One region of the Streptococcus lutetiensis genome, then DNA from elsewhere that is predicted to be linked to it. Evidence: predicted binding sites of a transcription regulator. Region 1 holds the regulator's gene; each other region holds the start of a gene.

Evidence for each region. Region 1 encodes NrdR, which represses ribonucleotide reductase genes. Its sites were predicted from a motif close to ACACNATATATNGTGT; they were not measured.
Region 2: DQN23_RS02355 (deoxynucleoside kinase) is a predicted target of NrdR. The motif match lies at 2,173-2,188, and genes of this name have one in related genera.
Region 3: nrdH (glutaredoxin-like protein NrdH) is a predicted target of NrdR. The motif match lies at 1,435-1,450, and genes of this name have one in related genera.

The regions. Positions count from the first base shown of each region.
Region 1 covers NZ_LS483403.1:1,427,422-1,431,776, forward strand. The annotation lists gene dnaI (primosomal protein DnaI) at 1-778, opposite strand, end outside; gene DQN23_RS07185 (DnaD domain protein) at 789-1,940, opposite strand; gene nrdR (transcriptional regulator NrdR) at 1,927-2,421, opposite strand; gene DQN23_RS07195 (HAMP domain-containing sensor histidine kinase) at 2,603-4,072, opposite strand; gene DQN23_RS07200 (response regulator transcription factor) at 4,072-4,355, opposite strand, start outside.
Region 2 covers NZ_LS483403.1:427,156-431,510, forward strand. The annotation lists gene DQN23_RS02345 (GNAT family N-acetyltransferase) at 1-455, shown strand, start outside; gene pnuC (nicotinamide riboside transporter PnuC) at 536-1,270, opposite strand; gene DQN23_RS02355 (deoxynucleoside kinase) at 1,277-1,915, opposite strand; partial or broken gene DQN23_RS02360 (nucleoside phosphorylase) at 2,314-3,080, opposite strand; gene DQN23_RS02365 (DUF1912 family protein) at 3,329-3,583, shown strand; gene DQN23_RS02370 (helix-hairpin-helix domain-containing protein) at 3,585-3,902, shown strand; partial or broken gene DQN23_RS09180 (GNAT family N-acetyltransferase) at 4,158-4,292, shown strand.
Region 3 covers NZ_LS483403.1:567,237-571,591, forward strand. The annotation lists gene nrdE (class 1b ribonucleoside-diphosphate reductase subunit alpha) at 1-1,039, opposite strand, end outside; gene nrdH (glutaredoxin-like protein NrdH) at 1,110-1,337, opposite strand; gene acnA (aconitate hydratase AcnA) at 1,623-4,286, shown strand; gene DQN23_RS03065 (citrate synthase) at 4,290-4,355, shown strand, end outside.

The sequences.
Region 1 (4,355 bases):
TAAAATCAAGGTTAGAAGTGAAGAACGTTAGCAGATTTTCTTGCATGCGATACTGAAGAATCACTTGGAGCACATCATCACGAATCCAAGAACTTTGTTGCTCAGCACCAATATCATCCAGTACCAGAATCTCAGACTGCTTAATCTGGTCAATCTGTTCTTTCACAGTACCAGTATTAATGGCATTCTTAATGTCAACACAGAAAGTTGGAAAATGTAGCAGCGTTGTTGACTTGCCATACTTAGCTGACAGACGATTTGCCAAATAAGCCATCAAATAAGATTTCCCGACACCAAAGGTTCCAAAAACATAAAGTCCCTTTTGCGGTTTATCCTCAAGATTTTTAATGTAATTATTCAAATAATTATAAATCTCAATACGGTTAGGGTCGCCAAGGTCAATGTCATCCGTTGAAATATGCTTCAGACTTGTTGGCAAACCAATCAAAGTCACACGATTTTTAATATCTTGACGTTTTTTAGCTTCTACCAACTCGCGAGTCTCTAAATAAATGACATCGGCATATCCTTCATTCATGCTAAGAGCAGGCTTATAACCTTTTGCCACATATGAAGCTTCTTGATTTTGAAACTTCTCACGTTCGACCATAAATTGATTAAACTTAGGGAGGCTACGATTAATCTGCTCTTGGGTCAAGCCATTTGACGTGATAAAATCAGCAATTTCCTTATCCGCTAAAATAGCTTGAGTCAATTCATTAAGATCAGTTCGACTTTGGCAAAGCTGTTTAGCCAAGGTTTGTCCGATTTTTTCCATCACTCACTCCTTAATCTTCTAACATGCTACGTCTAAGCTCTTCTAGTTTTTCCTTTTCTTCAGCTGTCGCAACATGCTTGTATTCTTTTGCTGTCCATTCTGGAACATTAGTTTTAGTCAATTTCGCTTTAGCTTTGTGTTCTTTATTTCGTTTCGTGAAACTACGCATCTTAAGAACAGCCGCTTCAGCTGTCGTAATTTTTTGGTAAGCAAAATCATTTGCAACCTTCATGATATAAGGTTTGTTGATATTGGCTGACTGTGTTTTGTTCAAAGTATAAAGAACCATAACGTTAATAACTTCATCTAAGAAACTCATATTTGCTAGTTCTTCTAAAACTTTTCGCTCACTTTCAGTAACCACAGCACGACGAGGCGCTTTGATTTTTTTAAGAAACTCCTTGGCAGAAGCTTGTTTAGCTTCTCTGATAATCACTTGTTCTTTAGCATCAAATTGCTCTTTGGTTTGGTTATTAGCCATTTTTTTCTGCTCAAGCTGCACCGTCATTCGTTGTGGCGAAATCTTGCCATTAATAGCCGTACTTTTTGCCAATTGATAAGTGTCAAACCAATTCATGTTGTATTTATCAGCTAGACTATAAATCTTAACTACATCAGCTTTTTCATCTTTGAATTGCAAACCATCACGTAACATCAAACGCTCAAAACTGTCCAAATCGAAATGGTTTTTTGATACTATCTTAGGCACTTTTGGAGTTTCATCTACTGAAAAAATATCAGAGAACTTCTTAGAAACATCACGCGCACCATCAGGCAGAACCACATCCAACTCAGCCACCGCAACATCGCCAATCCGTTGTTCTAATAAACGACGGTAAATTGCATTAGCTAAGAACGTTTCACGATTTAAAGCTGGTTGTAATTTCAAAACATAAGCATCTCGTGTTTGATATAAAACCAGTAAGTCTACTGCGGTTAAGATAGCCAGAGCTTCCTCGACTTCTTGCATGCTCAACTGTAAGTGATTCAAAATCTCACTAAACTTGTGACGTTTGATACCATCATCAAAGAAAGCAAGCAGATACTCATACAAAAGCACAGCATGGTTCCCGATAACAGGATGATAAAGCTGACTTAGACTATCAGAATCCAACAAAACCTTATTGTTTTTGACATAAGAAAATTCATCAATCGGTCTCATTTAGCTTACTTCTTTTCTTTTTGCTACGCACACGATTCGTAATTTGCTGCAAAAGTTCCTCAATCTCATCAACATCTTTAAATGATTTATAAACTGAGGCAAAGCGAACATAAGTAATTTCATCAAGTTCTGCCAACTCATCCATAACCAGATTACCAATCACAGTACTCGGAACTTCACTTTCATATTCACTACGAACTTTTTGTTCGATACGAGATACCACTTGTTCAATATCATCGCTTGATACTGGACGTTTTTGTGCACTTTGAAAAATACCATTTAGGATTTTTTCTCGAGAAAATTGTTCACGCGTTCCGTCTTTTTTAATGACTAACAAGGGTAGTTCTTCAACGCGTTCAAAGGTTGTAAAACGCGCATGACAATTTTCACATTCTCGGCGTCGTCGAATCGTATTACCATCCTCTGCTTGACGGCTATCGATGACGCTCGATTTATTATAATTACATTTTGGACAACGCATACAAACACCCCATTTTACCAATTATTTTAATACTTAATTTTAACATAAATTCACTCATTATGAAAGTAATACCAGTCCAAGCCGGTTCAGTTGTCGCTTTCCCTTTTCTAACAAAATATCATGACATACTTCATTAGAAAAACGAACAGACCGAGAAAAGAGCTCAGTCTGTCTTTTAATGTTATTTTGCCATAACCCTTGGGATAACTAGAGTAAACTCAGTTCCCTCGTCAACTACACTACTGACGCTAACTTTAAGGTTATAGGCATCTACGATTTGCTTAAGAATGGCTAAGCCAATTCCAAGCCCACCTTGTGTCGAAACACGGTTACGTGACTTATCTGTGCGATAGAAACGCTTAAAGATGTGATTCAAATCTTCCTGTGAGATTCCCTCACCCTCATCACGAACTTTCACAATCGCATCATCTCCTAAAACATCCAAAGTCACATGGATATTTCTACTACCTGAAGAATATTTAACGCCATTATCAATTAAAATCAAAATAGCTTGTTCAAAATGATCTTTGTAAATTTCAGCATAGATACAATCATCAATCGTCGATGTCAAAGAGAAACGAAAATCAGGATACAAAATTCGAAAATTCCCTAAAACTAAATCAATAGATTGTTTCAAATCAGTAATTTCACCTTTGTGTAGGTCAAAACTTCCTTGAACACGAACCATATCTAGCATATCATTTACCATAATCGACATTCGATCAGCTTCATGGTAAGCAGCATCAAGACTTTCACACAATATTTCAGGGTCATCTTTACCCCAACGTTGAAGCAAACCTAGATGTCCTTTAATAACAGCAATCGGTGTTCGCAGTTCATGACTCACATCGCTAACAAAGCGCGTTTGGCGTCTTGCATAACCTTCGATTTGCTCTAACATATTGTCAAAACTCATTGATAATCTCTCAATCTCATCGCCAGATTTAATATCCGACCTCAAAGACAAATCACTGGGATTTTCAGACAAATCATCAATGAATGCTTGAAACTCTCCTAATGGTTTTAAAGAACGATGAGAAACCACCAGTAACATTTTAAAAATCAAACAAGCTTCAATCAGTTCAGAAACCAATAAAATTAGAACCAAAACATGACGCGCCATATAATAGGTCGTAAGGTCTTGGTAAACCGTCACATAGCCGATAACTTCGCGGCTATCTTTGGAATAAACTTTTTCACTTTGATAAAAACCATTAAAAGCTGATGAACGATGTTGCGTCGTTTCACCAACTTTTCCAATTTTTATTGTTGATAAGACTTTATTGGTCGTCAAAACTAATTGTTTATTTTTATTAAAAACAGACACATCTTGATTGTCAAAAACCAAGTCATCAATACCACCCTGCTTATCAAAGATATAAGTTTTATTACCTTCTTCAACAAGTGAGCCTGTAGCATTGTACTGTTCCAACAAGTCTAATAATTTTTCTTCTGTTAGAGAAGTTTCTTTAGACAATAACTCCCTAACAACTTCAGTGGCTTGTTCGGTATTGTAACGGTCTCGTTCAAGAAATATCTGAGTTACCCCAAAATAAATAAGCAAGTTGGAGACCGATAAAATAACCAAAACCCACTGAAGAGACGTTAAGGAAATTTTTTTAGATAATGACTTTTTAAAGTACTTTATCATTATTTTTCTCGAATAATATAACCCATTCCACGAACTGTTTGGATATATGATTCTTTACCAGGAATATCAATTTTACCACGTAGGTAACGGATGTAAACATCCACGACATTTGTTTCGATGTCTGTATCATAACGCCAAACACTTGCCAAAAGTTCTTCACGTGTCATTACGCGATTAACATTTGAAAGAAGCACGCTCAACAAGTCGTATTCACGTTTTGTTAATGAAATTTCATCATCTCCACGCACTGCCGAACGATTTTGTGGGTTCAAACGAAGACCTA
Region 2 (4,355 bases), 790 kb from region 1:
AATTTACGGGGCGTATGCGCTCAATCATGGCTTTTTATCCTTATCTCGTGGCAGAAGAAGATGGCAAGATTCTTGGCTATGATTATGCTTCTAAATTCCATCCTAGAGCTGCTTATGCTTGGTCAGCAGAAGTGACGGTTTATCTGGATAAGGCTGCGCGTGGTAAGGGTGTAGGACGTCAAATATATGGAAAGTTAGAAGATTATCTAACTCAAATGGGCATCCTCAATCTTAACGCTTGTATTGCCTCAACTGATGTTGAAGATGCCTACCTGACAAATGGAAGCGAGAAATTCCATCGAGCACTTGGTTATCAATTGGTTGGAAAATTTCATGATTCGGGTTATAAATTCAACCGTTGGTATGACATGATTTGGATGGAAAAAATACTGGGTGAGCATGGAGCAGACGTTGCACCAGTTAAGTCTATTCATGAGATTACAAAAAAAGCTTAACTTTTATGAGTTAGGCTTTTTATCATGTTTGTTCATGATATCAAAAAACTCTGAGACTACGGTCTCAGAGTTTTTTATTTTTATTCAGCAACGGTTTCTTGGGTAAGACTTTCTTGGCCTTGGCTCTTCTTCCAGATGATAATGCCTACGAAACCTTGTGCCACCATACCTAGGTAACTAAAGGCAACGATTGGGTTTCCGATAGATAGATAAAGGATAAAGCTAAGCAAATCGACAACTAGCCAAATGTAGTAGCCATCGAGGTGTCCTTTTACCTGACGTTGTTGGGCAGTAAAGGAAAGACCATTTGTGATGGCATCTAGGACAATTTTTTGTCCGCCCATCCAGTAAGAAATAAATCCTAAACCAAATGTCCAGAAGAAGACAGCGATAAGCACGTCTTTTAGACTGAATTTTTTATCAACGACTAATTCACCATTGTCATTGCGGCGTTTTTTCCAGTTATAGTGTCCGATAAATTCGGTTGAGAGGTAATAGCAACTTTTGAACATTTCACCATAAACACCTTGAATACCAGCGACTAAGATACCAGCAACATTTTGAACACCATTTGCTTTAAAGGTGTGCTGCCATTGAATCGCTAGTGTCCATGTCCCAATAAAACCAAAGATAGACATGATAATTGAGAGGACATGTAAGATGTTAAGGTCTCCTGAAAAGAGTGTCGGAATCATCCCGTATAGGGTAAATCCGAGAGAGACTAAGAAGGCAAAGATTACGAAAATCTTTTCTTTTAAGTCAAAACGATTCCAAGCGTTGTTAAATGATTCTTTGAGTGAAAGTTCTTTTTTCAAAAAATGTTAATCTCCAATTCCAATTGATTTCATTTCTTGACGGATCATTTTGTACACTTTATCCCAGTCCTCAGGTTTTGTAACATCGAGGTTGTCGGTGTTAATTTTCATTTTTGGACTGTATTGGTAATCTTCATACCATTTTGTGTAGTGCTTGTGAAGGAGTTTGTAGTAATCTGTTAGACCATTTTCGTCATCTGGTTGTTCAAAATCACGTCCACGTTTTTTGATGTTGTACATGATGTGGTCAAAACTACCTTCGAGGTAGATTAGCAAATCAGGGGCTTTTTTAGGAAGTCCGTCAATTTCCTCCATCATGTTGTCTAGCAATTCCAAGTAGATATTATATTCTTGATCGCTGATGCTTCCTTGAAGGGTATTAATGTAAGTAAATAAAGCATCTTCATAGATTGAGCGGTCTAAGACATTGTTGTCTGCTTCGTAAGCTTTTTTGATTGATTTGAAGCGTTTGTTCAAGAAGTAAATTTGTAAAGCAAACCCGTATTTTTCAGGGTCTTCATAGTATTTATCTAAAATTGGGTTATTGTCAACAGGTTCAAAGAATGCTGTTGTGCCAAGTTCTTTGGCTAAGAGAGAAGTGTAGGTAGTTTTTCCGACTCCTATCATTCCTGCTAGAATAATCACGATGGTAATGCACCTCCAATATGCTAATTCAGTAATATTTGTTTAAAAATGTAATGTGTAAAATGTATCTTTGATAGCAATGCTATCTGTCTAGAGTAAGGTTAGTAAATGTATGTTTGGTGAGTTATTATGGTTTGGAAATAGGTGAAACAAGCCCTCCTTTCCCAGTAGAGTATCTATATGTGACAAAATCAAGGCCTTGTATTTATCATAATAAATGATTTAAGCACAATATCTTGTGCCCGGATAAAATAGTAGCACTATATTTTGTGTTTGACAAGAGCGAAAACTTAATTATTTTTGACTAAAAAGTCAAAGATGGCTAAAAATCAGGATTTTAGCGTAAGCAAAAAATTTTTTTAAAAAAACTCAGCTAAAAAAGCTGAGAGTTTTTGAGCTTATTTGAAGACTTGGGTGGCAAAGTGTAAGGCGATACTAGCGATGCGGTCTTTTCTTTCAAGGTCAGCGTCATTTGCAAGGCTACGTGGGTCCCATTTTTCGCTGTCAAGATTGTCGGCGGAATAGAAAAACTGAAAATGATTAATCTGTCTAAAGTTAGCTAGTGCGGCAATAGCAGAGCATTCCATGTCAACAGCGATAGCACCTTGTGCCTTTCTAGCTAGCATTTTGCTTTGTGTTTCACGGTAAATACCATCTGTCGACCAGACTTTGCCTTCAGTATAAGAGATGCTTTGATGACTAAGAAAGTTTTTAAAGCGCTCACGATAAGTTGGATTAAGAGCAATTTCATTAGTAGCAGGGGCATAGTGATAGCTTGTTCCTTCGTCGCGAATAGCAGAGTTTGGAATAATAATCGAGGTTTCTTTAATGCTATTATCAAGGACGCCACAAGTTCCAAAGACAAGGAGATTTCCTGCTTCCATGGCAATGATATCTTCTAAGACAGCAACGCAGCTACTTGCCCCGACGTAGGAGTTAAAAAAGCCGATTTTTTCTCCATGAAAGTCAAGCTCATAAACTGGAATTTCGAGATTAGCCACACTTGTTTTAGCGATCTGACGGTGAGGAACTTCGGCTAAAATTCTAGCAAAGGTTGTTCTTGCAAAGCAGGTCACAACTGTTTTCGGAAAATCTGATAATTTTGCTACGCTATCGCTGGGATTGATGATGGCTCTTTTTCTGGATCAAATTGCGATAGAATCATATTGCATCTCCTTTATAAAGTGTGTCGAAATATTTTTAATATTCTACTTTAATATAGTAGCAAAAGACAAGTTTCTGTGAGAAAAAAGCTGAGGGACTCTTTTTTAGCCTTATCTGAACTTATTTTCAGAAAAATTTCTTAAAAAGGAAGGGGATTCATGGAAATCATGTTACAAATCCTTTACAAGGCTCTCATTTTTTCAAGGTTTGTGTTATAATATGACCTAGGAAATCAGACGAGAGGTATTTATGACTTACGAACAAGAATTTTTAAAAGAATTTGAAGCTTGGGTTGATTCACAGATTACAGTTAATGAGATGGCAATGGAAACCAGCCGTAAGATTGTGGAAGAAGATAAGGATGAACGTGCTGCTGATGCTTACATCCGTTACGAAAGCAAACTTGATGCTTACCGTTATATCCAAGGCAAATTTGCTAATTATAAAGCCGGCAAAGGTTTCCACGAATTACCAGATAATCTTTTAGGGGAGAGAAATTACTAAAATGGCAAAGAAAAAGAATCGAAAAAAAGAGTACTTATTGAAATTAAAACGTGCAGGTATCATCAAAACAGCTGCAACTTCAACTGTTAAAGCTGCTGCTAACGTTGTTTCAAAAGCGACTCTTAGTTTGGAAGAATTTTCAGCGATTTCTGCCGTAGAAGGCATTCGACCAAAATTTGTTGAAACACTTTATAATGAAGGAATTAAATCAGTATCTGATTTCCAAAATTACACAGAAAAAGAAGTTTTGGCCTTTAAAGGAATTGGTCCAGCAACAGTTAACAAACTTAAAGAAAATGGCGTGGCTTTCAAAGCTTAATCCATTTGCGTTAGCTGACCAAATCTGTTAAAATAAAAATATTCAGAGGTGTCTTGAAGACCATTTGTTACAGAAAGCGGTGGCACTGAGAAATCCGCACAAATGTCGAGGCTGGTTGCTGAAGGTTGTAACTGAATAACAAAGTTGCGAGTGCTAGTCACTCGAATGTGGGTGGTACCGCGGATTTATAAAAGTTCGTCCCTGTCGAAAGACAGGGGCGATTTTTTTGAACATACTTTATAGTTACAACAAGCCAGCCAGCGTATTGCTGAAAAGCTTGGTTTCACTCTAGAATCATGTATCCGCGACCGCAAAGACGCACAAGGAAAACGTTGCGATTTACTGCGTTATGGATTGTTAAAAAGTGAGCAGGAGGAGAGAAAATTATAGAAAATTCTATTTTAACAGAAGAGCAAATAAAAGAAATCGATGAAAAATATCCTCACTTGAAGG
Region 3 (4,355 bases), 860 kb from region 1:
CAGTTTCCAAATCACGCGCTTTAATTTTAGTTTTGACAATGTTGGGATTAGCGACCATTTTGTCGTACTCTGCTGTAATATCGACGTAACTGTATGGCACACCGTACTCACGCTCGACACTATAGGGACTAAAGAGGTACATGTCTTCATTTTTACGAGCTAATTCGTAAAATTTATCAGGGATGGTAATCCCAAGCGAAAGGGTTTTGACGCGTACTTTCTCGTCGGCATTTTCTTTCTTAGTCGATAAAAAGGCCATGATATCTGGGTGGAAAACATCGAGATAAACAGCACCTGCACCTTGACGTTGACCAAGTTGATTTGAGTATGAAAAACTATCTTCAAAGAGTTTCATCACTGGAACAACACCGGACGCTGCGCCTTCATAGCCTTTGATTGGCGCGCCAGCTTCACGCAAGTTTGACAGGCTGATACCGACCCCACCACCGATACGTGACAATTGCAGGGCTGAATTGATAGAACGTCCGATAGCATTCATATCATCTGTTACAGAAATCAAGAAACACGATACAAATTCACCGCGTCGACTTCGTCCAGCATTCAAAAAAGAAGGGGTGGCTGGTTGATAACGTTGATTAATCATCTCAAGTGCTAAATTCTGCGCCAGCTCTTCATTCCCATCAGCAAAATAAAGGGCATTAAAAAGCACACGATCTTCGATACTTTCAAGATATTGGCTGCCGTCATTAGTTTTTAAAGCATACTGTTGGTAAAACTTGTAAGCTGCCATGAAAGATTTGAAACGAAACTTGTGAGTCTGCAAGTCCTTAGACAAGTTTTCAATAAAGTTTGGTGAGTATTTACTGATGAATTCAGCTTCGATGTAATCATTGGCAATTAGATAGTCAATTTTTTCAGTGATGCTTTCAAATGTCATGGTGTTTGGAATGACATTTTCAAGAAAGAAAGCTTTGAGAGCTTCTTTATCTTTATTTAACGGGATTTGACCGTTTACTGGACGGTTGATTTCATTATTAAGGCGAAAGTAAGAGACTTCGCCAAGATTTTTAAGACTCATAAATAAAGTAAGTTACCTAGTTCATAGATTGAGTAAGGTAATTCCTTTCTAATTCAAGATGGAAGAGTAGTTAAATAATTTCTTTTAGTTTATTTGGTTGAAATCCTGAAAAGACAATTTCGCCCGCTTTGATAACTGGAGCGGCTGTAAAACCAAGACTTTTAACGTAATCAATCATATCTGGACATTCATCCATGTTAATTTCTTGGAAATCAGCGCCAGCTTTTTCTAAAAGTTTTTTAGTCATTTTGCATTGCATGCAATTATTTTTTGAAAAAAGTGTAATTTTATTAGCCATTAGGCTTTCCTCCATAAATCGTTATCTTTTTTTAAATTCAATATTTAATTAGAATAGCCAAAATATACCAAAAAAGCAACCAAAAAGGCTTACAAAAACACCATATGTAGTGTTTGATTATTGTAATCGGTACAAAATGTAGTGATACCAAGGTTTGACAGCTTTTTTATTTTCAAGTAACACATCATGTCAGGAAATCTGACACACATCTGTAAATTAATGCTGGCAAAATTTTCTGAATTTTGTATAATTAAAAACAATATCATTATAATCGGGGGTCCGTACATGACAGAGTTCTTATCTAATTTTTTTTTCAAAGAGAATAACTCTTCTTACCTTAATCTTGAAGAAGCCGTTTCTCATTATGGAGGAAATATCAAAAGAATCCCTTACACTATTCGTATATTACTTGAAAGTTTACTCAGAAAGTATGATGGAGTAGATGTTACAAAAAGTCACATTGAAAATTTAGCAACTTACAATCCTAAAAACATCCAAGGCGAAGTGCCATTCAAACCGAGTCGTGTTATCCTACAAGATTTCACTGGTGTACCAGTTGTTGTCGACCTTGCATCAATGCGTGATGCCATCGTTTCAAATGGTGGTGATGCAGATTTAATCAACCCTGAAATTCCAGTTGATTTGGTTATTGACCACAGTGTCCAAGTTGATTTCTTTGGCTGTGATACAGCTTTAGAAGATAACATTAATATGGAATTTAAACGTAACAATGAGCGCTATGAATTTTTGAAATGGGCTGAAAAATCATTCGATAATTACCGTGCTGTTCCACCAGCAACAGGGATTATCCACCAAGTTAATATAGAGTATTTGAGTGATGTTATCATTGAAAAAGATGGCATGCTTTACCCTGATTCAATGTTTGGTACTGATAGTCACGCAACAATGATCAATGGTATCGGTGTGCTTGGCTGGGGTGTCGGAGGTATCGAAGCAGAAGCAGCTATGCTTGGTGAAGCTTCATTCTTCCCAATTCCAGAAGTTATCGGTGTACGTTTGACAGGTAAATTACCTAAGATTGCGACTGCAACTGACTTGGCACTTAAAGTGACACAAGTCCTTCGTCAAGAAAAAGTTGTCGGCAAATTTGTTGAGTATTTCGGTGATGGTCTTTCAAATCTTAGCCTTGCCGAGCGTGCAACTATCGCTAATATGGCTCCTGAATACGGGGCAACATGTGGTTATTTCCCAATCGATGATGAAACGCTTAACTACATGCGTTTGACAAACCGTGATGAAGACCATATCGCATTGACAAAAGAATACGCTAAACGTAACAGTCTTTTCTATGATCCAGAGCATCAAGCTGAATACACTAAAGTTGTTGAGATTGATTTGTCTAGCATCTCACCAAGTATCTCTGGACCAAAACGTCCACAAGATTTGATTGATTTGACACAAGCCAAACAAACTTTCCAAGAAAGCTTGACACGCAAAGCAGGTGTTCAAGGATTTGGTTTGACGGCAGATGAGATTAATAAAACAGCGACTGTTCACCTTGAGGACCAAGATGTAGAAATCAAGACTGGGCATGTGGCAATTGCAGCTATCACATCATGTACGAATACTTCAAATCCTTACGTGCTCATATCAGCCGGTTTGCTTGCCAAGAATGCTGTTGAACGTGGTTTACACGTGGCTCCAACAGTCAAAACATCACTTGCCCCTGGTTCAAAAGTGGTGACAGGTTACCTTCGTAACTCTGGTTTGCAAACTTACCTGGATACACTTGGCTTTAACATTGTTGGTTTTGGTTGTACAACATGTATCGGTAACTCAGGTAGCCTTCGCCCAGAAGTCGCTGAGGCAATTACGGATACCGATTTGTTAGCGTCAGCTGTTTTGTCAGGTAACCGTAACTTTGAAGGACGTGTTAATCCGCTTGTCAAAGCAAACTTTCTTGCTAGCCCACCTCTTGTTGTGGCTTATGCACTCGCTGGAAATACTAACATTGACTTGACAACAGAACCACTTGGTTTTGACCAAAACAATGAGCCAGCCTACCTTAAAGACATCATGCCAACAAACGATGAAGTAGCAAAATACGTTGACCAATTTGTCACACGTGAATTGTTCGAGCACGAGTATGAGCATGTTTTCACTGACAGTGAAAAGTGGAACCAAATTCCAACAGAAGAAAGTAAAATCTATCATTGGAATGAAGCCTCAACATACATCCAAAACCCACCATACTTTGATAACTTGGGTGATGATTTGGCAATCAAGCCACTTAAAAACCTTAAACCATTGGCTAAATTTGGTGATAGTGTCACAACTGACCACATCTCACCAGCAGGGAACATCGCTAAAAACAGTCCAGCTGCTAAATATTTGACAGAACATGGTGTTGATTACCTTGATTTCAACTCATATGGTAGCCGCCGTGGTAACCACGAAGTCATGATGCGCGGAACATTTGCCAACATTCGTATTCAAAACCAATTAGCTGACGGTAAAATTGGTGGTTATACAAAATACAATGGCGAATTGATGCCAATTTACGATGCAGCCATGCATTATAAAGAAGATAAGGTTGATACTTTGGTCATTGCTGGTAAAGACTATGGTATGGGGTCAAGTCGTGACTGGGCAGCAAAAGGTTCAAACCTTCTTGGAGTTAAAGCTGTTCTTGCTGAGAGCTTTGAACGTATTCACCGTTCAAATCTTGTCATGATGGGGGTTTTACCATTGCAATTCTTAGAAGGTGATACAGCTGAAAGCCTTGGATTAACAGGTTACGAAACATACGATATTAACCTTTCAGAAAATCCTGGTATTCACGATATTGTAGATGTGATTGTACGTGATGATTCAGGTGAAAAACACTTTAAAGCCATGGTCCGTTTTGATGCAGATGCTGACATCCGATACTACAAAAACGGCGGAATTCTACCAATGGTTGTTAGAAAGAAATTAGGGGGTGCTTAATATATGACAGGATCAAGTGGATTAAAAGATTTAATCGCCTGTAATACCCGTATTAGTTCGATTATTAAT